Regions from separate parts of the Lactococcus lactis genome, predicted to be linked through region 1. Evidence: a T-box and tRNA genes for the amino acid it is inferred to sense, from the RefSeq annotation. Region 1 holds a T-box; the other holds one or more tRNA genes.
What was found. A T-box is a leader RNA that pairs with one kind of tRNA and senses whether it is charged. The one in region 1 lies ahead of PYW37_RS12210 (valine--tRNA ligase), so its partner is inferred to be a tRNA-Val.
Positions count from the first base shown of each region.

Region 2: it encodes a tRNA-Val, which carries the amino acid that the T-box ahead of PYW37_RS12210 (valine--tRNA ligase) is inferred to sense. The anticodon was not compared.

Region 1 is NZ_CP118969.1:2,393,711-2,404,618, forward strand. Features, by position in the region: gene PYW37_RS12195 (YkgJ family cysteine cluster protein) at 1-254, shown strand, start outside; gene PYW37_RS12200 (NAD(P)H-binding protein) at 288-1,133, opposite strand; gene PYW37_RS12205 (winged helix-turn-helix transcriptional regulator) at 1,306-1,638, shown strand; gene PYW37_RS12210 (valine--tRNA ligase) at 2,041-4,695, opposite strand; T-box leader at 4,737-4,903, opposite strand; gene PYW37_RS12215 (FusB/FusC family EF-G-binding protein) at 4,951-5,607, opposite strand; gene PYW37_RS12220 (DUF1912 family protein) at 5,884-6,132, opposite strand; gene PYW37_RS12225 (MmcQ/YjbR family DNA-binding protein) at 6,171-6,515, opposite strand; gene PYW37_RS12230 (GNAT family N-acetyltransferase) at 6,516-7,025, opposite strand; gene PYW37_RS12235 (B3/B4 domain-containing protein) at 7,180-7,887, opposite strand; gene rlmD (23S rRNA (uracil(1939)-C(5))-methyltransferase RlmD) at 8,218-9,759, opposite strand; gene PYW37_RS12245 (lectin-like domain-containing protein) at 9,988-10,908, opposite strand, start outside.
Region 2 is NZ_CP118969.1:2,131,591-2,142,498, forward strand. Features, by position in the region: gene PYW37_RS10760 (DUF4097 family beta strand repeat-containing protein) at 1-47, opposite strand, end outside; gene PYW37_RS10765 (amidase domain-containing protein) at 261-1,823, opposite strand; gene PYW37_RS10770 (class II fructose-bisphosphate aldolase) at 2,796-3,692, opposite strand; tRNA gene PYW37_RS10775 (tRNA-Leu) at 3,855-3,940, opposite strand; tRNA gene PYW37_RS10780 (tRNA-Gly) at 3,976-4,047, opposite strand; tRNA gene PYW37_RS10785 (tRNA-Thr) at 4,073-4,145, opposite strand; tRNA gene PYW37_RS10790 (tRNA-Leu) at 4,158-4,239, opposite strand; tRNA gene PYW37_RS10795 (tRNA-Lys) at 4,248-4,320, opposite strand; tRNA gene PYW37_RS10800 (tRNA-Asp) at 4,338-4,410, opposite strand; tRNA gene PYW37_RS10805 (tRNA-Val) at 4,440-4,512, opposite strand; rRNA gene rrf (5S ribosomal RNA) at 4,516-4,631, opposite strand; rRNA gene PYW37_RS10815 (23S ribosomal RNA) at 4,715-7,615, opposite strand; tRNA gene PYW37_RS10820 (tRNA-Ala) at 7,754-7,826, opposite strand; rRNA gene PYW37_RS10825 (16S ribosomal RNA) at 7,920-9,466, opposite strand; gene PYW37_RS10830 (trimeric intracellular cation channel family protein) at 9,729-10,388, opposite strand; gene thrS (threonine--tRNA ligase) at 10,495-10,908, opposite strand, start outside.

The DNA of each region.
Region 1 (10,908 bases):
AAGTGAGTGACTTTGAAGCCGCATATCTCCGAACTGACGAAGATGGTGACAAAGTTTTTCAAACCATGCCTTGTCAGTTTCTTGGTTCTGACAATCTCTGTAGCATTTACGAAGTTCGTCCTAAAGCTTGTCGCGAATTTCCCCATACTGACCGTAAAAAGATTTATCAAATCAATAATTTAACGATAAAAAATACACTTTACTGTCCAGCAGCTTATGAATTTGTTGAGAAATTATCTTATAGACTCAAATAAAAATTACTGACAGGTCTGTCAGTAATTTTTTTATTATGCCAAAAGTTCTTTCAAAGCTTCTTTTGTATCTGTCAGTGAATGTCCCAAGACTTTTTCAAAATCTTTAGATTCCACATCTAAATCTTTTGCTTCAATATCTTTTTGGAAGCCGAGGAAAAGTTCCGCTACAAAATCTGGAAGTCCAGTTTCAACTAAATGACTGACAAAAGTTTTGTCATCAGCAGCGACTACTTCAAATTCCTTATCAGAAACTGCTTTTAGTGCTTGAGCAAGTTCGGCGTAAGTCAATATTTTTCCTGAAAGCTCCAAAACTTCTGGAAAATCTGCTCCAGCAAGTGCTTTTGCTCCAACTTCTGCATATTCGCGTTTCAAAGCCCAGCCCACTTTACCTGTTGGTGCATTGTAAACAAATTTTCCAGTTGAAAGTGCAGCAGCAATAATTGGCATTTCATTTTCAAAGTACCAATTATTACGTAAAAATGTGTGAGCAATTCCTGATTTTTCAATCGCCTTTTCAGTATAGATGTGGTCAGCAGCTAAGTCACTTGTTGCCCTTTCTGCTTGAGGAAAACTTGTATAAGCAATATAAGAAATTCCAGCACTTTTGGCTGCATCAACAACATTTTGATGCTCAGCTTGACGATTTCCCGGCGCTCCTGAAACAAAAAGCAAACGGTCAATTCCTGTAAATGCTTGTTCTAAAGCAGTTAAATCTGAATAATCTGCCAAACGTACATCGAAACCTGCCGCTTTGAGTGGGGCTGCTTTTTCTTCTGTGCGAGCCAAAACTGCAATATCAGAAATTGGAACCAATTCTTTCAAAAATCCGAGTGCATAAGTACCGTATCCACCTGTCGCACCTGTTACTAAATATTTCATGTTAAATCCTCCATTTATTTATTATTTTTTATATTTTAAAGTAGCTTGCTTTTTTGACTACCTAAGTGTATAATATCATTGTACCATCAATATGTAAAGTAAGCACTTGAAAGTTAGATACACCCCTTTTAGATACTATTGTATAATATCAACGATTTGAGGTAATAAAAAAATGAAAAAAATTTCTGAACTTCCAGATTGTCCTGTTGAAACAGCACTTGTTTTGATGGGCGACCGTTGGAAAATGCTCATTGTCCGTGATTTATTAGAGCGAACCATGCGCTTTGGCGAACTTCAACGTTCAGTTGGACATATTTCACAAAAAGTTTTGACCCAACATTTACGTGCCCTCGAAGAAAGCGGGCTGGTTCATCGTGAAGTCTATGCAGAAGTACCCCCTCGTGTTGAATATTCACTGACAGAACTTGGAAGAACCCTCAAACCAATCCATGATACGATGGCAGCTTGGGGAAATCTTTATAAAAAAGAAATCAGCAAAGCTTAAAGATAAAAATTACTGACAGGAAATTCTGTCAGTAATTTTTGTTTAATTATTTATAAATTTCGTCTTATCCTTAGTGTCTTCTTAGTGTTTTTAACTTTTGTCAGTACAATTATTTGCTCAATCCTATCTGTAAATTTCGTCAGAATTTCTGCTGCCTCAGAATGCTTTAGCGTTGTATTACTACTCTTCTTTTTTCAGAGATATGGTGAACAAACGGTCAGCAAAGAAACTGATTTCTGGATTCCTCGAAAATTTGGTTTAGGTATGAGTATCAATCCTCATACAAATGCAAGTAAAAAAGGGACTACCCTTCTGAATTCCCTTCTTATTCTCGGTGGTATTTTATTAATAATTTTGTAGAAATAAAAAATCCAGTAGCTTTTGAGCTACTGGGTTTTTATATTAGTTTTCTTTCAATTCTGCGATACGAGCTTTCACAGTATCAAATTTTTCTTGATAATCGGCTAATTTATCTTTTTCTTTTTGAACAACTTCTACTTTAGCATTCGCAACAAAACGTTCATTACCCAATTTTTTATTCACTAAATCTAACTCTTTTTGCCATTTAGCAAGTTCTTTTTCAAGTCGAGCAATTTCTTCTTCGATGTTAATCAGACCTTTGAGTGGTAAGAAGAGCTCAGCCCCTGTGATAACAGCAGTCATCGCTTGCTCATCAAGCACGACTTCTTCTGCAATAACAAGCTCTGACGGGTTAGCAAAACGTGTGATATAAGGAGCAACAGAGTTCAAAAATTCAGCTTGTTCAGACTTGATGAAGATTGGCACTTGCTTAGACAATGGAGTATTAACCTCAGCACGAATATTACGAACGGCTGTAATTAATTCGATTAACATCGCCACACCTTCGCTTGCCTTGTCATCATTAAATTCTGGACGTACTTTTGGATATTCGGCAACAACAATTGAACCAGAAGTATTTGGTAATTTTTCAAAGATTTCTTCAGTGAAGAAAGGCATAATTGGGTGTAATAGACGTAAAACTTGATCTAAAACATGGAGCAATACTGCACGTGTAATGTCTTTTTCAGCTTCATCCTCACCAAACATAACTTCTTTTGTTAATTCCAAATACCAGTTTGCAAACTCATCCCAAATGAAATTGTAAAGAATATGACCAGCGACACCAAATTCAAATTTATCCATTTGTTCAGTCACGCGCTCAACAGTATCATTCAAACGTGTTAAAATCCAACGGTCAGTGACATTACCAGCAGTTTTATTTGCAACTTTTGTCAAAGCCGAAGAAACAGCATCAGCGCTGACATCTTCTGCATTCATCAAAATATAACGTGAAACATTCCAAATTTTATTGATGAAATTCCAAGCGGCATCCATTTTATCATAAGAAAAACGTACATCTTGTCCTGGTGCAGAACCATTTGATAGGAACCAACGGAGTGCATCTGTTCCATATTTTTCAATCACATCCATTGGGTCAATTCCGTTACCAAGCGATTTAGACATTTTACGTCCTTCTTCGTCACGAATCAAACCATGAATTAAAGCACGTTTAAATGGTGATTTACCTGTAAATTCCAAACCTTGAAAAATCATACGTGAAACCCAGAAAGGAATAATATCATAACCGGTTACTAAAGTTGATGTTGGATAGTAGCGTTTGAAGTCTTCTGCATTTTCATCCGGCCACCCCATCGTGCTAAAAGGCCACAAAGCTGAACTAAACCAAGTATCAAGTACATCAGCATCTTGTGTCCAACCTTCTCCCTCAGGTGCTTCTTCACCAACATACATTTCACCCGCTTCATTATACCAAGCTGGAATTTGATGCCCCCACCAAAGTTGACGTGAAATAACCCAATCATGAACATTTTCCATCCATTGCAAGTAAGCATCACCAAAACGTGGTGGATAGAAAGCGACCACATCATCCGTTCCATCTTTTTTTCGTTGATGAGCAATTGCATTCTTAGCTAATTCGTCCATTTTGACAAACCATTGTGTTGATAAACGTGGTTCAACAACCACTCCTGTTCGCTCTGAGTGCCCAACTTCATGGCGGACTGGTTTTATATCAACCAACTGCCCCAATTCCTTGAGGTCAGCAACAATTTGTTTGCGGGCTTCAAAACGGTCAAGTCCTTCATATTTTCCACCATTTTCATTGATGGTTCCGTCATTGTTCATCATGTTAATCATTGGCAAATCATGACGCATCGCAACTTCAAAGTCATTAGGATCATGAGCAGGTGTAATTTTTACAACCCCAGTTCCTTTTTCCATATCAGCATGATCGTCTGTCAAAATCGGAATGACACGATTAATGATTGGGAGGATAACATTTTTGCCCACTAAATGTTTATAGCGTTCATCTTTTTCATTGACGATAACAGCTGTATCACCAAGGAAAGTTTCTGGACGTGTTGTGGCGATTTCAACAAACTCATCACTTCCTTCAATTTGGTAAGTGATGTGGTAAAAAGCCCCATCAATTTCTTTGTGAATGACTTCAATGTCTGACAAAGCAGTCATCGCTTTTGGATCCCAGTTGATGAGTTTTTCACCACGGTAAATCCAACCTTTATTGTAAAGTTGAACAAAAACTTTACGAACCGCTTGTGAAAGCCCTTCATCAAGAGTAAAACGTTCACGAGAATAATCCACTGAGATTCCCATTTTACCCCATTGTTCCTTGATTGTTGTGGCATATTCATCTTTCCACTCCCAAACTTTATCAAGGAATTTTTCACGTCCAAGGTCTTGTGGCAAAATACCATCTTCAGCAAGGCGGGCAGCAACTTTTGCTTGAGTGGCAATCCCCGCATGGTCCATTCCTGGCAACCAAAGCGTATCAAAACCTTGCATCCGTTTTTGACGGATGATGATGTCTTGCAAAGTTGTATCCCAAGCATGACCCAAGTGGAGTTTTCCTGTCACATTTGGTGGTGGAATAACGATGCTATAAGGCTCTGCATCGGGATTTCCAGAAGGTTTGAAAACATCAGCTTCAAGCCATTTTTCGTAGCGTCCTGCTTCAACCTCTGTCGGGTTGAATTTTGGGGTTAGTTCGTTTGTCATGTTTTTCTCCTTTGGGTACAAAAAAAGCACCCTGATTTATTCTCCAGGGTGCTTCCGCACGGTACCACCTGATTTTCGTCAATTGACGACACTCATTTTATGCCATAATTTTCTTGAAATGACGCAACCTTCATAAAGTTTGACTGAACACTTTCACCAACCGTGTTCTCTCTATAAGTCTTGCTTTATTACTCCTCGTCAACTTGTTTTTATTTTAGCAGAATTCTTGTTTTTTTACAAGATACTTCTAAATTTTTATTTTTCTTTAATGATTTCTAAAAAATGCTCCAAGCCTTCTTTGGCTTGAATTTGCTGATTACATTGTTCAGAATCTAAGCAAATATAGGTGCCATTTTTAGTATAGGTCCCGTCAGCGCCTCTTTTTGTTGTCGCTAGAAATTGAGTGACAATACTTGTTTTTTGGCAAATGGCACAGATATTTTTCATACTACCAGAGATACTGCCATAGAAACCACGCCCGTCAACGGTCAAAAGATATTTTCGGCCGCTTGAAACTTCATTCCAAGCAAAGTAAGTGACATCACGTAAGTCCCATTGACTTGTCGCTGGAATTTTTAACTTTTTAACTTTTTTGAAAGCTTTTTTCATTTGAGCTTCACTCGGTAAATGAAAAGCTTCGACTAAAGTTTTAAGTTCTGTCAGTAATTTTTCAGCTTGTTCTCTTGATAATTTAGGATTATCAATGGCTGATAAGTATTCTTGGATAGCAACTTTTACTGACAGATTATTTTCACTGACAAGGCTGTCAGCATTTTCAGCGATTTGCAAAATTTCTGTGGCGACTTGGGCGTAAACTGCCTCAACTGTCGATTTATCATTGACAGAGTGATAGACATTGACGAGGTCAAAGGTCAGGTATTTAATTCGATTATATTCATATGGTTTTAACATTTTCTTATTCCTTAAGATGTGAACCCGACTGCTTTGAAGTTATGAAAATTGAGAAAATATGGTTCTGTGCAAGGCACAAGTTCCATTTTGTCCATTTTCATCCACTTCAAGGAAGGTGAACTCAATTTGTTCTTATCCGCAAAGAAATAAGACTTTGCGGTAATCTAAGCGAGAGCTCTTACTCGCACTTGATTACCAACCATCTTCTTAAAATTCATTTGAATCTCCTTTTATCTAATGGTTAGAAGTCACTTCTCTAAAAATAGAAGTCACTCATTAAAATGTTTTTGTTCCAAAATCTGGAACGTCATGGAAATCTTTACCATTTTTGTAGTTTTCAAATTTTCCTTGCAAAAATTGGTATGCGTCTAAACGACTTTCATAACGAATAGCTGCTTCTTTCGCTTCTTTTTTACCGTCTTCTGTGGCAATTTTTTTAGCTGCTTTCATGGCAAGTTCAGAAATTTGAACTTGTTGGTCCACCCATTCTTGAAAATCTTTTAAAAAATTTTGTTCGTAAGTCATTTTTTCTCCTATTAAAATTCAGAGCTGTTGGCTCATCATTATCTTTTGGGTTTGATTAAATCATAGCTTTGCTCAACCATTTTGCAAACTTGCTCATCAGCAACATCTCCACCAAGTAAAACATCGTTCCAATGCGCTTTATTCATGTGAAATGCTGGATTAATATCCACAAAGAAATCTCGCAATTCGATTGCAATTTCTGGCTTCTGCTTGATTGCGATATTGACTCGGCCTTCTCGCTCAGAAATATAAGCAAATGATTTTTTATTCTTTAAATGTCGCATCACTACCGTCGGCTGACCCTTCTCCATTTTGGCAAAGGGAGTATCTGCAAAAGTCGGCCCAAGAGACAAGCAAAAATCAATAAGTTCTTTTTTATTCATCTATTTATTAAGCTCCAATTGATAAGCAAAACGGTCACCTTCAAATTGAACAAGTCCTCGTTTTACAAAGCCTTCACGTTCAAAGACATGTTGCATCAATTTATTGACCGGGTGGGTATCTAGGCGAAAATCAGAGTATCCTTTAGATAACATCAAGGTAAAAATATTTGAAAATAGATATCTTGTCAAAGATTGTCCACGAAATTCGTTAGACAAAGCAATTCGATGAATGGTCACATAATCAAAATTTTGATTTGACCAAGCGCCGTCAGTAATTTGAGTATAAGCTGGTTCTTCACCTGTAATAATTGCACAATAACCGGCTATTTTATCATCAACTAACAAGACATAGGCCTGTTCTTTCGCAAAATCCTCTTCAATATCAAAAACTGCTGGATAAGCATTTTGCCATTGTTCACTCCCAGAATCAGCCAAAAAAGTTCTTGCTTCTTCAATAATTTTCATAATTGAAAGCAAATCTTTCGGGCCTGCTTTTCTCATATAAATCATATAAAACCTCGGATTTTTTCCATTTTATCATAAAAATAATTAATGACAGAACCGTCAGATTTACTGACGGCTCTTTTTATTGACAGTATCATCAACTTTCCTATCAAATCTCTTATCTGTCAGTAAATCTAATTTTTTTAGATGTCACAAAACGCTAGTCTAAAGAAATTTCTGGATTTTCTTTAGTGACTAGGAGTACCTGTGCCGTTCCCCCTAAATACTTTTCACTCAATTCAGCTAATTTTTGAGTTGCAGTATCTAGAACTTCACCGCGTTCAGGGTCAACAGATTCAATAATCAAAAAAGCATTTTTGGTTTGTTCTGTCAGCATCGTTCTTTGACCATCACGCCAATTCCATGAGCGACAAACTGCCCCTTCATCATCAAGATAGCAGATTTCACCAGGCAAAGCATTATCAGCTTCATCATCACCCAAAGCCAAGAAATGTTCGCCACCAACAGCTTTTGTCAAACGTAGATTTCCTGCAAAAGTATCAATATCCTCACCACCAGCAGGTAGCCCATAGTTCAAGCTAATACTATTGTAAATATCAACCAAAGGATTAATCGAACCCACAGCTTTACCTTTATCTACTCGTTTAAGCAGATTTTCAATCGAACTTCTAGCCCCTTTTTTTGTTTTAAATTTTTGATAAGCCTTGCGCCAAACAGAGACTACAGGATTTTCACTAAAAACAGCCGCTTCTAAAAATTGCTCTGCATTTTCATTCGCCTCATCAAGATTTTTTTTGATTTCAGCACTTGATTCCATACTATTATCAATATTTTTAGCTAAAACAATTCCGATTTTTGTCTCAGGAAAAAGTTCCCAAAATTCAGGTTCAACAATAAATTTTTTCATAATTTTTCTTACTTTTCTAATTTTAACTATAAAATTTACTGACGAAAATCTTGTCAGTAAAATACGACTGAATAAGGAGTATTTTATCTGTGGATAAAGAATGAACAGCGGAGCTGGTCATCCTATCATTCGTCAGCGAGTGAATCGAGCATTTTAGTTGTGGATAAAAGAATGAACAGCAAAGCTGAGCGTTCTATCCATCGTCAGCGATTGAACAACGAGCAGGTAAATCGTAATTAAAAGAATGAACAACTAAAATATCCATTCTGTCAGTAAATTTTCACTTAAACTTTAGCTACTAGCAACTAATAATTCTGTCAGCAAAATTTCTCAATATTTACCATATTTTTGCGGACGACGTCCACGTTTTTTACCCTTAGCAAAAGCTTCAGCTTTACGTTCTTCTTCCAAATGTTCAAATTTAACAATTTTCAAAGGTTCATCACGTTTTGTCAATTTAACAACGGCTTCAGTTCTTGCTGTATGTGGGAACATGTCCACTGATTGGATGTATTCTACTTTGTAATAATTGGCCAAAACGACTAAATCTTTTGCCAAAGTTGAAACGTTACAGCTGACATAAACCATTTTTTCCGGTGGGAATTTAGTAATTGTTTCAAGCAATGCATCATCAAGCCCCGTACGTGGTGGGTCAACAATCATTGCAGTTGCTCTATGACCAGATTTGTTCCAATTTGGAATAATTCGCTCAGCTTTACCAATTTCATAGTGGCAATTTTTAAGCCCCAAACGTTTGGCATTTTCACGCGCATCAAAAATTGATTCTGGTGTAATATCCATTCCATGAACCGATTTTACTTTTTTAGCCACCGCAAAACCAATCGTACCTACACCACAATATGCATCAATGACACGGTCATCTTTTTTAGGATTCAAAGCCTTAACTGCTTCACCATAAAGTACATTGGCTTGCTCAGAGTTCAATTGGTAGAAAGCACGAGGACTTAATTCAAATTCATAATCCAAAACGCCTTCGGTAATTGTTTCTTTTTCATTGAATAAAATTTGTGTGCGTTCGCCATAGATTTCACTGGTTTTTCTTGGGTGGAAATTGACCGCAACCGTCACAATTTCTTCAAATTCTTCTGTCAGTGCTGACAACATTTTATCAAATTTAACAAAAGAATTTTTTTGACGTTTTGAAGGTTCTTCACGTAATTCAGGCCAAACTTGTCCGTCCAAAATAATTGGTGTTGAAGTCACAAAAATAATTTGTACTTCACCTGTTTTTTGTGAACGACGAACCATGACCGTACGAATTCCGCCGATTTTACGTTCATCATATACAGGTAAATCAAATTTTTCAATCAAACGGCAAATGTGATTGATAATTTCTTGGGTTTTGGGATCTTGAACCAAACAGTTATCTAGGTTAACCAAATGATGTGTTCCTTCTTGATAAAGTCCCGCAATCACTGTTCCGTCATTCAAACGACGCACTTGGAACTGCAATTTGTTACGATAACCAAGTGTATTTTCCATTCCCAAAGTTGCACGCAATTCATAATTACGCCAACCTGCTGGTTTATATTTTTCTAAGGCCTGACGCATAACATCACGCTTAAATTCCAATTGCATTGGATAAGAAAGATGCATGATGTGAGATTGACTCATTTCATGATAAGCTCTATCCTGTGGTTTCACACGGTTTGGTGATTTTTCAATAATCTTAACCAATTTTGCACGACTAAAATTTCTAGCATTTTCAGTAATTTCAACTAAAACTTCTTCACCTGGAAGTGCATAAGGAATAAAAACAAGTCGTCCTGAAATGACGCCAATTCCTTCCCCATTTATTCCCATTCGCTCGATTTCGAGTTGAAGTTTCTGTCCTATTTTTAAATTTATCATTTGTTAATTATTTTCCCTCTAGTTCGTCAATTAAATGACCATTTTCAATCCATTATAAAAAAATCACTAATAAAGGATTGTGTGATACACTATTATAACATTTCACAATTTCTTTTTGTAGTCTTTTTCTACTTGAATCCTAAAAGATTTGAACTTATTTTTTCATCTATGAATATTACTCTCCAAATAAAAAGCCTGACACTGTCAGACCTTTTATTTTTTCTTTAATTATTGTTTTCTACGTCTAAGTAAAAGAGCAAGTGGCGAAATAATCACTGCCATAATTCCTAGCAGAGTCAAAACAATTTGTGATTTTTGACTATCACCAGTACTTGGAAGAACATCTGTTGGCTTACTATCTTTTACAGCCTTAGCCGTAGGTGTTTTTGATTGATTATTAGATGGTTGACTTGGTTTATCTGGGTGAACTGGAGGAACGATAATTCCTGCAGGCACCTTATGATAAACGACAATTCTTTCAATGTCCGCTGTATCTACCGTAATTCCTGTCATTTCATCAATCTTAAGTTGACTTGCGATGTAATCTTTAATGATTGGCGAAAGAACTGCAGCAAATCTTCCACCATTATCAGCTGTCCAGTCACTATAAGTTTTCTCACCCGTCACTTTGTCAGTAGTGATTGTCCGACTAAAGACAATTGTTGCCTTATAGTTGTCAGCAGCCTTATCCCCATTATCATAAACATAATGAATGACTTCATTAACTGATTTATTTTCCGTCTCAACTACTGTGCCATGTTTTAGTCTCACAATATAATGTTGAGGGTCATCAGCAAATTTAGTTCCATCTTTTGGATAATCATCAGAAATTAATTCGTAGCCCTTATCTGTATAAGATTTAATCGTATCAGTCGTTGTATAACCTGAATCATCTCCAGTTCCACCAGACAAATCTTTTTTACTTAAAGTCTGTCCCGTTGTTTGGTCAATATAAGTAATATCAATAGTTCCTTGATTTCGAGTATAAACATAGTTTACAGTTTGGTCATTGACAGCATAATTTCCCGAAGTTGTTGCTCCATTTGAAGCCTTAAAGGTATAGCCTGGAATAGTTTTTTGACTTGTCGTATACGGAGTGTTAATATCACCACTTGTTGTTTCTGACGGAGCAATCGTGTTTCCTTGTTC
Region 2 (10,908 bases), 260 kb from region 1:
ATTCCACGACGCATCAAATCCATAATTCTATCTTTTTTATTAGCCATTTTTTTAGATCCTTTCTCTGCTCATTCAAGCATTCAATATCTTAAAAACTTTTTTTATTGAGATTATCTTTATCTCGTACACTTATTATCTCAAACTTTTACCAAATAAAAATCAGCCTTTGGGCTGATTTTTAACATCTTCTTTTTTTAGCTAAATAAAAGATTCAATACTCCTATTTTACTGACAGAACTACTAATTAATTTTGTCAGTAATTATTTAGGTTGAATATAAGTTGCCAAAGCAGCTACACCAGCAGAAATATGGCGTTCGCTGACAATATTATTACCTTTAACATTCATCTCTGAAACGAGAATAGAGTTATCTGAATAAACCTTTTCAACAAAAGCTACGTGACCATATTCTGAACTTGAACCAGCTACTCCTGGTGGGAAGCTAACAGCATAACCCTCAGTTGGAACAGTTGTTGTGAAATAACCTTGAGCTTGGGCATTAATTCCCCATTCTCCACCATTTCCCATATGTGTTCCAACGAGCCCACCTAATTGAATGATACGGTTATAAACATACTGTGTACAATTACCAAAAGCATAACTATCAGCACCTGGATATTCTACCCCATTATATTCTGGATAAGCTGAATTATCTAATTTTGATGCCACCAATGGACTTTCAGGAATTTTACTATCTACAACTTGTGTTGTACTATCAACATTATCATAAGCATCTAATTTATATTCTTGAATAATTTCAATTAATTTTTGTGCATATGCTGGGTCAGTAGCAAAAATACCTTGCAAAGCTTGAGCTGCTTCTTGGTAAGTCTTAGCGTGTGACTTCCATGCGCCAGCATAAATTTCTGAGTTCCAAGTTGTCCCTTTAATCATCAAATTAATATAATCATCCAAGGCTTGGTCATAGTTACTATAAACTCTAAAACTTTGTTCAATATAATAAGGATTATTTCCCGAAAATTCTTCCGTCTTAAATGAAATTGATTTTCCTAAATAAGCACCTGTAATATTGAAAATATTAAAATACTGCTGACTCATATTACTTTGACCAGAACCAGATTCTAAAATCGCCTGTGCCAATATAATTGACGCATACAAATTATTCTTACCAGCTAAAATTCTCACGCGGTCTGCAATACTTTTAATAAAGGCTTCTGTACTAGAAGTATCAATTTTATCAATTGACTTAGCTGCTTCAATTGTTTTCAAAACAGGGCCAGCGTAAATAGAAGGAGCTGAATCTGCTGAAGAATTAGGAATTTGTGCTGCAGTTGATGTCTGATAGTAGGCATTATCCTGTGAATAATTAGAGGGTGCAACTGTAGAAGTTGACGCTGAAGGAGCTGTGGTAGAAACTGAAATTGATGGTGCTTGAGTTGTTGTAGAGGAATTACTAGTTGAATTATTATTTGTTGATGAACTTGGATTATTTGGTTTTGATGTCGAACCTGAAGTACTTGGTTTTGATGATGAACTTGAATTACCTGTACTTGACGATGAACTTGAACCATTTGAATTTGATGATGAGCTTGAGCTACCTGTACTTGATGATGAACTTGAACTACCCGTACTTGATGATGAACTTGAGCTACCTGTGCTTGATGATGAACTTGAACTACCCGTACTTGATGATGAACTTGAGCTACCTGTGTTTGATGATGAACTTGAACTACCCGTACTTGATGATGAACTTGAGCTACCTGTGCTTGATGATGCATCTGAACTACTTCCAACAGTTACTCCATCAGCATGGCCAGCCACGCCAAAAGTCGTCATTCCTAAAATCAGCGCTGTTCCCGCAATAAATTTTTCCTTTTTTAAGCGCTTAATTTTATCATTATTAGTCAATTTTAGTTAATCCTCCATGGTATGTATTATAATTTCAACATCATTTCTTTCAAGACATCTACTTTTACACAATTGTAACATTTAAAAACAAGCAAGTCAAATTAATCACTTTTATTTATTGAACACATTTCCATTTTTATTTGAAAAAATTATTATACGATATAGCTAGTAGTAAAATCATATAAAAAATGTCCTTCATAAGTGACAAAGCCATATTTAATCATATTTTATAATAAGTTGTTTATGACTTAGTTGAATTAACCCGTGCTCTCTCTAAAACAAAGGACTACTATCGTCCCTAAAAAATATTCTGTTCTCTTTATCTTATATTTCTAAGTCAAATTACTAAAAAATAATATATTTATTACAAATTTAATAATGTAGAAAAATCAAATTCAGTCAAAAAAACCTTATACATCGTCCGCTCATATTTCACAACTCTTCTTATCTTCATCTAGGTAATATTTTAAAAAGGTAGCATTCGCATAAAATAGATTCTTATATTCATTTTTTTTTTAGTCCCTCTCAAATGTCTTTTAAAGGAGAAATTTCAAATATCCTAAGAACAATTAATGAAGGAATTACTAGAGTACACTCTTTTGCTGTATAATAGTTCAAATCAATAAAGCTTATACCAGATTATTCGTAAATTAGACAAAATTTTTTTGTAAGACAAGCATTCTTCTGGCGCAATCAGGAATTCAATGTGCCAATTCGTTAAAGTCAAATTTTCTTTCTTTCAATATTCTGTAAGCAATGATTGATTTCCAACAACCAGATAAACTTTTTTAATAGCATCCAATCTATAAAATTGAAAATACTTGTTGAACTTATATACTTAAGTATGTTATATCAAAGCAAATTGAAAAATAAAAAAACGTCCATCATAAATGACAAACGTTTATTTAATCATGTTTTAAAAGTTGATTAAGCTTTGTTTGCTGAACCGAATACGTCGATACGTTCTTCAACAGACGCAGTAATTGCATCGAAACCAGGTTTCAAGAATTTACGTGGGTCGAAAAGTTTTTTCTTCATGTATTCTGCTTCATTAGCATCAAATTCATTAACGAATTTACGAGTAGCAGCTGCGAAAGCAAGTTGGCATTCAGTATTAACGTTAACTTTAGCTACACCATTAGCGATAGCTTCTCTGATTTGATCATCAGGGATACCAGAACCACCGTGAAGTACGATTGGCACATTGTGTCCCATAGCTTCAACAAGTGCTCTGTTCAATTTTTCAAGGTGATCGATGTGAAGACCTTTCCAGTTTTCTGGGTAAGGACCGTGAATGTTACCGATACCTGCTGCAAGGAAGTCAACACCAAGTTTAGCCATTGCAACTGCATCATCGATAGGAGCAAGTTCACCTTCACCAACGATACCGTCTTCTTCACCACCAATTGAACCAACTTCACATTCAACTGAGATGCCTTTAGCATGAGCTTTAGCGATTACTTCTTCAGCAAGTTTAAGGTTTTCTTCGATTGGAAGATGTGAACCGTCAAACATCAATGATGAGTAACCAACTTCGATACATTCCAAAGCATCATCAAAATGACCGTGGTCAAGGTGAATAGCAACTGGAACTGTGATTCCCATTGATTCTACAAGAGTTTCAATGAGGAGTTTACACATTTTGTAACCACCCATGTATTTAGCCGCACCCATAGAAGTTTGGATCAATACTGGAGTCTTTTTAGCTTCTGCTGCACGCAAGATAGCTTGAGTCCATTCAAGGTTGTTTGTGTTGAAACCACCGATAGCGTATCCGTTATCACGAGCGGCTTGTACGAATTTTTCTGCTGAAACGATTGCCATTTCAAAATTCCTCCGAATATTTTATTACTTACCTAGTATAGCATTTTGTGAAGTATTTTTCTAGTCCAAGCTCGCAAAAATACAAAGTAACCGCTTTATTAAGCCATTCTTAAAGAAAGATAAAAAAAGATTAATAGTTTAATAACTATTAATCTTAGCATATCCCGAGGACCGGTTTCGAACCGGTACGAAGGTTACCCCTCGCAGGATTTTAAGTCCTGTGCGTCTGCCAGTTCCGCCACCCCGGGTATTATACAAAAACTCCCACTGGGGAGAATTATCAAGCGAACGACGAGATTCGAACTCGCGACCCCAACCATGGCAAGGTTGTGTTCTACCCCTGAACTACGTTCGCACTTAAACTTTGTGTCTTACGACAATGCCGACTACATGATTCGAACACGCGACCCTCTGATTACAAATCAGATGCTCTACCAACTGAGCTAAGTCGGCTAATACCTAGTATGCGGATGAAGGGACTTGAACCCCCACGCCGTTAAGCGCTAGATCCTAAATCTAGTGCGTCTGCCAATTCCGCCACATCCGCTAGGATTATGACCCGTGCTGGGCTCGAACCAGCGACCCTTTGATTAAAAGTCAAATGCTCTACCAACTGAGCTAACGAGTCATTAGTATTTCTACTAACGGTTCTGACGGGAATCGAACCCGCGATCTTCGCCGTGACAGGGCGACGTGATAACCGCTACACTACAGAACCTTTATTCACTTAATGGCTGAAACAACCAATGGGAGTTAACGGGATCGAACCGCTGACCCTCTGCTTGTAAGGCAGATGCTCTCCCAGCTGAGCTAAACTCCCAAAACTTGGCCACTCGCCTATCTCCCAGGGGGCAACCCCCAAGTACTTCCGCCGTAGATGGACTTAACTTCTGTGTTCGACATGGGAACAGGTGTATCTCCATCGCAATGATGACCAAATCATTAAATGTTACCTTGAACATTCAAAACTAAATAACAATTCTTCTAACTTTTAAACCATAAGCATATTATATTTGACTCTTTTGGTAAAGTCCTCGAGCGATTAGTACTGGTCCGCTCCAAGTCTCGCAACTCTTCCACTTCCAGCCTATCTACCAGATCATCTCTCTGGGCTCTTAATTCTTACGAATGGGTAATCTCATCTTGAGGTGGGCTTCGCACTTAGATGCTTTCAGCGCTTATCCCTTCCCTACATAGCTATCCAGCCGTGCTCCTGGCGGAACAACTGGTACACCAGCGGTAAGTCCATCCCGGTCCTCTCGTACTAAGGACAGATCCTCTCAAATTACCTACGCCCGCGACGGATAGGGACCGAACTGTCTCACGACGTTCTGAACCCAGCTCGCGTGCCGCTTTAATGGGCGAACAGCCCAACCCTTGGGACCGACTACAGCCCCAGGATGCGACGAGCCGACATCGAGGTGCCAAACCTCCCCGTCGATGTGAACTCTTGGGGGAGATAAGCCTGTTATCCCCAGGGTAGCTTTTATCCGTTGAGCGATGGCCCTTCCATGCGGTACCACCGGATCACTAAGTCCTAGTTTCCTACCTGCTCGAGTTGTAGCTCTCGCAGTCAAGCTGGCTTTTACCTTTACACTCTACGATTGATTTCCAACCAATCTGAGCCAACCTTTGAGCGCCTCCGTTACTCTTTAGGAGGCGACCGCCCCAGTCAAACTGTCCGTCAGACACTGTCTCCCTGGCCGATTATGCCAGCGGGTTAGAGTAACCATAAGTCAAGGGTAGTATCCCAACAACGCCTCAATAGAAACTAGCGTCCCTATTTCAATGGCTCCTACCTATCCTGTACATGACTTACAGGTACTCAATATCAAACTACAGTAAAGCTCCATGGGGTCTTTCCGTCCTGTCGCGGGTAACCTGCATCTTCACAGGTACTAAAATTTCACCGAGTCTCTCGTTGAGACAGTGCCCAAATCATTACGCCTTTCGTGCGGGTCGGAACTTACCCGACAAGGAATTTCGCTACCTTAGGACCGTTATAGTTACGGCCGCCGTTTACTGGGGCTTCAATTCATACCTTCGACTTACGTCTAAGCACTCCTCTTAACCTTCCAGCACCGGGCAGGCGTCACCCCCTATACATCACCTTGCGGTTTAGCAGAGAGCTGTGTTTTTGATAAACAGTTGCTTGGGCCTATTCACTGCGGCTGGCTTTTACACCAGCACCCCTTCTCCCGAAGTTACGGGGCTATTTTGCCGAGTTCCTTAACGAGAGTTCTCTCGATCACCTGAGGCTACTCGCCTCGACTACCTGTGTCGGTTTGCGGTACGGGTAGATATGACTTTACGCTAGAAGCTTTTCTTGGCAGTGTGACATCAGAGAGTTCGCAACCGTAGTTGCTTCCCCATCACAGCTCAATGTTAAAGAGAAATGCATTTGACACATCTCACACCTCACTGCTTAGACCAGAATCCATTAACTGGCATCTCTTAGCCTACTGCGTCCCTCCATCACGATCATATCTAGTACTGGAATATCAACCAGTTGTCCATCGACTACGCCTTTCGGCCTCGCCTTAGGTCCCGACTAACCCAGGGCGGACGAGCCTTCCCCTGGAAACCTTAGTCTTACGGTGGATAAGATTCTCACTTATCTTGCGCTACTCATACCGGCATTCTCACTTCTTAACGCTCCAGCACTCCTCACGGTATACCTTCATCGCGGTTAAGAACGCTCTCCTACCATTTAATTAAATTAAATCCAAAGCTTCGGTAATATGTTTAGCCCCGGTACATTTTCGGCGCAGGGTCACTCGACTAGTGAGCTATTACGCACTCTTTGAATGATAGCTGCTTCTGAGCTAACATCCTAGTTGTCTGTGCAACCCCACATCCTTTTCCACTTAACATATATTTTGGGACCTTAGCTGTTGGTCTGGGCTGTTTCCCTTTCGACTACGGATCTTAGCACTCGCAGTCTGACTGCCGAACATGTGTATTAGCATTCGGAGTTTATCTGAGATTGGTAATCCTAGACGGACCCCTCACCCAAACAGTGCTCTACCTCCAATACACTTACATTTCGACGCTAGCCCTAAAGCTATTTCGGAGAGAACCAGCTATCTCCCAGTTCGTTTGGAATTTCTCCGCTATCCACAAGTCATCCAAACACTTTTCAACGTGTCCTGGTTCGGGCCTCCAGTGCGTCTTACCACACCTTCACCCTGCTCATGGATAGGTCACTAGGTTTCGGGTCTACATCATGATACTAAGTCGCCCTATTCAGACTCGGTTTCCCTACGGCTCCGTCTCTTCAACTTAACCTCGCATCATAACGTAACTCGCCGGTTCATTCTACAAAAGGCACGCTCTCACCCATTAACGGGCTCGAACTTCTTGTAGGCACACGGTTTCAGGTGCTATTTCACTCCCCTCTCGGGGTTCTTTTCACCTTTCCCTCACGGTACTGGTTCACTATCGGTCACTAAGGAGTATTTAGGGTTGGGAGATGGTCCTCCCGGATTCAAACTGGATTTCGCGTGTCCAGCCCTACTCAGGATACTGCTAGGTATAAGCGCTATTTCGTCTACGGGATTATTACCCTCTTTGATTAACCTTCCCAGGTTATTCGACTATAATGCTTAAGTCCACGTTGCAGTCCTACAACCCCAAGAAGCAAGCTTCTTGGTTTGCCCTTCTTCGCGTTCGCTCGCCGCTACTTACGAAATCGTTTTTACTTTCTCTTCCTGCAGGTACTTAGATGTTTCAGTTCTCTGCGTTACCTTTACATGAGCTATGTATTCACTCATGAATAACTGCTAGTAGCAGCTGGGTTTCCCCATTCGGAGACCTAGGGATCAATGCGTACTTACTGCTCCCCCTAGAATATCGTCGTTAGTCACGTCCTTCATCGGCTCTTAGTGCCAAGGCATCCACCGTGCGCCCTTATTAACTTTGCCATGATGATTTATAATCATCGTTTTTCAAGTATAAGTTTGTAAATTCTTTAAAATTCACAGCTTTTGGTTTATTTATCGTTATTAGATATTGTTATTTAGTTTTCAATGTTCAAGTGATTTTAACGTCTTGTCTGACAATGGAGCCTAGCGGGATCGAACCGCTGACCTCCTGCGTGCAAAGCAGGCGCTCTCCCAGCTGAGCTAAGGCCCCACAATCAAGAATTTGATTCTTGCTTAGGTTTATGACTAAACCCCTCAAAACTGAATAAAGTTGAATGCTCACGTCTTTGTATATATTCCTTAGAAAGGAGGTGATCCAGCCGCACCTTCCGATACGGCTACCTTGTTACGACTTCACCCCAGTCATCGGTCTTACCTTAGGAAGCGCCCTCCTTGCGGTTAGGCAACCTACTTCGGGTACTCCCAACTCCCGTGGTGTGACGGGCGGTGTGTACAAGGCCCGGGAACGTATTCACCGCGGCGTGCTGATCCGCGATTACTAGCGATTCCGACTTCATGTAGGCGAGTTGCAGCCTACAATCCGAACTGAGAATGGTTTTAAGAGATTAGCTAAACATCACTGTCTCGCGACTCGTTGTACCATCCATTGTAGCACGTGTGTAGCCCAGGTCATAAGGGGCATGATGATTTGACGTCATCCCCACCTTCCTCCGGTTTATCACCGGCAGTCTCGTTAGAGTGCCCAACTTAATGATGGCAACTAACAATAGGGGTTGCGCTCGTTGCGGGACTTAACCCAACATCTCACGACACGAGCTGACGACAACCATGCACCACCTGTATCCCGTGTCCCGAAGGAACTTCCTATCTCTAGGAATAGCACGAGTATGTCAAGACCTGGTAAGGTTCTTCGCGTTGCTTCGAATTAAACCACATGCTCCACCGCTTGTGCGGGCCCCCGTCAATTCCTTTGAGTTTCAACCTTGCGGTCGTACTCCCCAGGCGGAGTGCTTATTGCGTTAGCTGCGATACAGAGAACTTATAGCTCCCTACATCTAGCACTCATCGTTTACGGCGTGGACTACCAGGGTATCTAATCCTGTTTGCTCCCCACGCTTTCGAGCCTCAGTGTCAGTTACAGGCCAGAGAGCCGCTTTCGCCACCGGTGTTCCTCCATATATCTACGCATTTCACCGCTACACATGGAATTCCACTCTCCTCTCCTGCACTCAAGTCTACCAGTTTCCAATGCATACAATGGTTGAGCCACTGCCTTTTACACCAGACTTAATAAACCACCTGCGCTCGCTTTACGCCCAATAAATCCGGACAACGCTCGGGACCTACGTATTACCGCGGCTGCTGGCACGTAGTTAGCCGTCCCTTTCTGGGTAGTTACCGTCACTTGATGAGCTTTCCACTCTCACCAACGTTCTTCTCTACCAACAGAGTTTTACGATCCGAAAACCTTCTTCACTCACGCGGCGTTGCTCGGTCAGACTTTCGTCCATTGCCGAAGATTCCCTACTGCTGCCTCCCGTAGGAGTTTGGGCCGTGTCTCAGTCCCAATGTGGCCGATCACCCTCTCAGGTCGGCTATGTATCATCGCCTTGGTGAGCCTTTACCTCACCAACTAGCTAATACAACGCGGGATCATCTTTGAGTGATGCAATTGCATCTTTCAAACTTAAAACTTGTGTTTAAAGTTTTTATGCGGTATTAGCATTCGTTTCCAAATGTTGTCCCCCGCTCAAAGGCAGATTCCCCACGCGTTACTCACCCGTTCGCTGCTCATCCAGTCGGTACAAGTACCAACCTTCAGCGCTCAACTTGCATGTATTAGGCACGCCGCCAGCGTTCGTCCTGAGCCAGGATCAAACTCTCAAATAAAGTATTTAAGTCACCTTAGTGACTGGCTTGTCTTTCATTATTGATTGACAGATTTTTGATGTATCTTACTACATCACATGAGTCATTCTTCTTTATTCAGTTTTCAATGGTCTAGCTTATCGCTTCAAGACTCTCGTCTCTTGCGACAACTATTATATTCTATCAAACCTAACTAAACTTGTCAAGAATTAACTGTGACTTTTACGACTTTTTTTATCTTACATCCGGAAAATCCCACGGTTGTCATGTTTTATTAAATACATTAATATTCGATTCTTGGTAAATTTAGTTTTCTCTGTTCCGAAATGATTCTGATGAGAACGATAAAGATGACAGAAATAAACAAAGCTAAGTTATGGCTGATTACCGATTGAAGGTATACATATAGAATTCCACCAATAATACATGGTAGGGCATAGATGTTTTCTCTAAAAATCATCGGAACTTGATTTGCAATCACATCGCGTATCATTCCACCACCGACACCTGTCAATACTCCTAAGAATACAATGAAGAAGATATTTTGTGAATAACCATGTGCTATTCCAGCATCAATCCCTAATACAGTAAAAATTCCTAGACCTATGGCATCAGAAACTAAGAGAAGATTATTGTAGAAACGTGCTGCTTTAAAAATACTCAATGCTTCTCTTCTTGATTTAATTATTAGTGCTACAAGCATAGCTACTATTGATGCAATAATCGAAATAACTATAAAAAATGGCGATTTTAATGCTGTAGGAGGTGTTGCTCCTAAGAGTAAATCTCGAAATATCCCACCACCAACTGCTGTTATTACTGACATCACAAGAATACCAAAAATATCTAGTTTATGATTGATCCCCACCACGGTCCCCGAAATAGCGAATGCTACGGTTCCTAAAATTTCCAAAAATAAATAAAAACTGCTAATCACTTCCATATCCCTTTATACTTCACCTTAATAATCTTTTTAATACAATTTATTATACCCTATAATTCTCCAATATAAATAAAAAAGAGACTGATTTTCAACAGTCTCTTTTTCTTTAATCAACGCGGCTAAAATTAGCAACATCTGCGCTGATATTTTCAATAAATTCTTCAAGCGGAATGACTTTTGTTTCTTTTGAGCCATAACGACGAATATTTACACTTCCATCAGCTTGTTCTTGGTCTCCAATAACGATTTGATATGGAATTTTGTGTGTTTGTGATTGACGAATCTTCCAGCCCATTTTTTCATTGGCTTCATCGACAACAACGCGGAAGCCTTTATCTTGAAGTTCACGTTGAATTTTCCAAGCATAATCGGCATGAATTTCATTATTTACTGGAATAATGGTTGCTTGAGTTGGAGCAAGCCATGTTGGGAAAGCACCTTTATAAACTTCGATAAGGTAGGCAATGAAACGTTCAAGTGTTGAGATTACGCCACGGTGAATCATTACTGGGCGATGTTT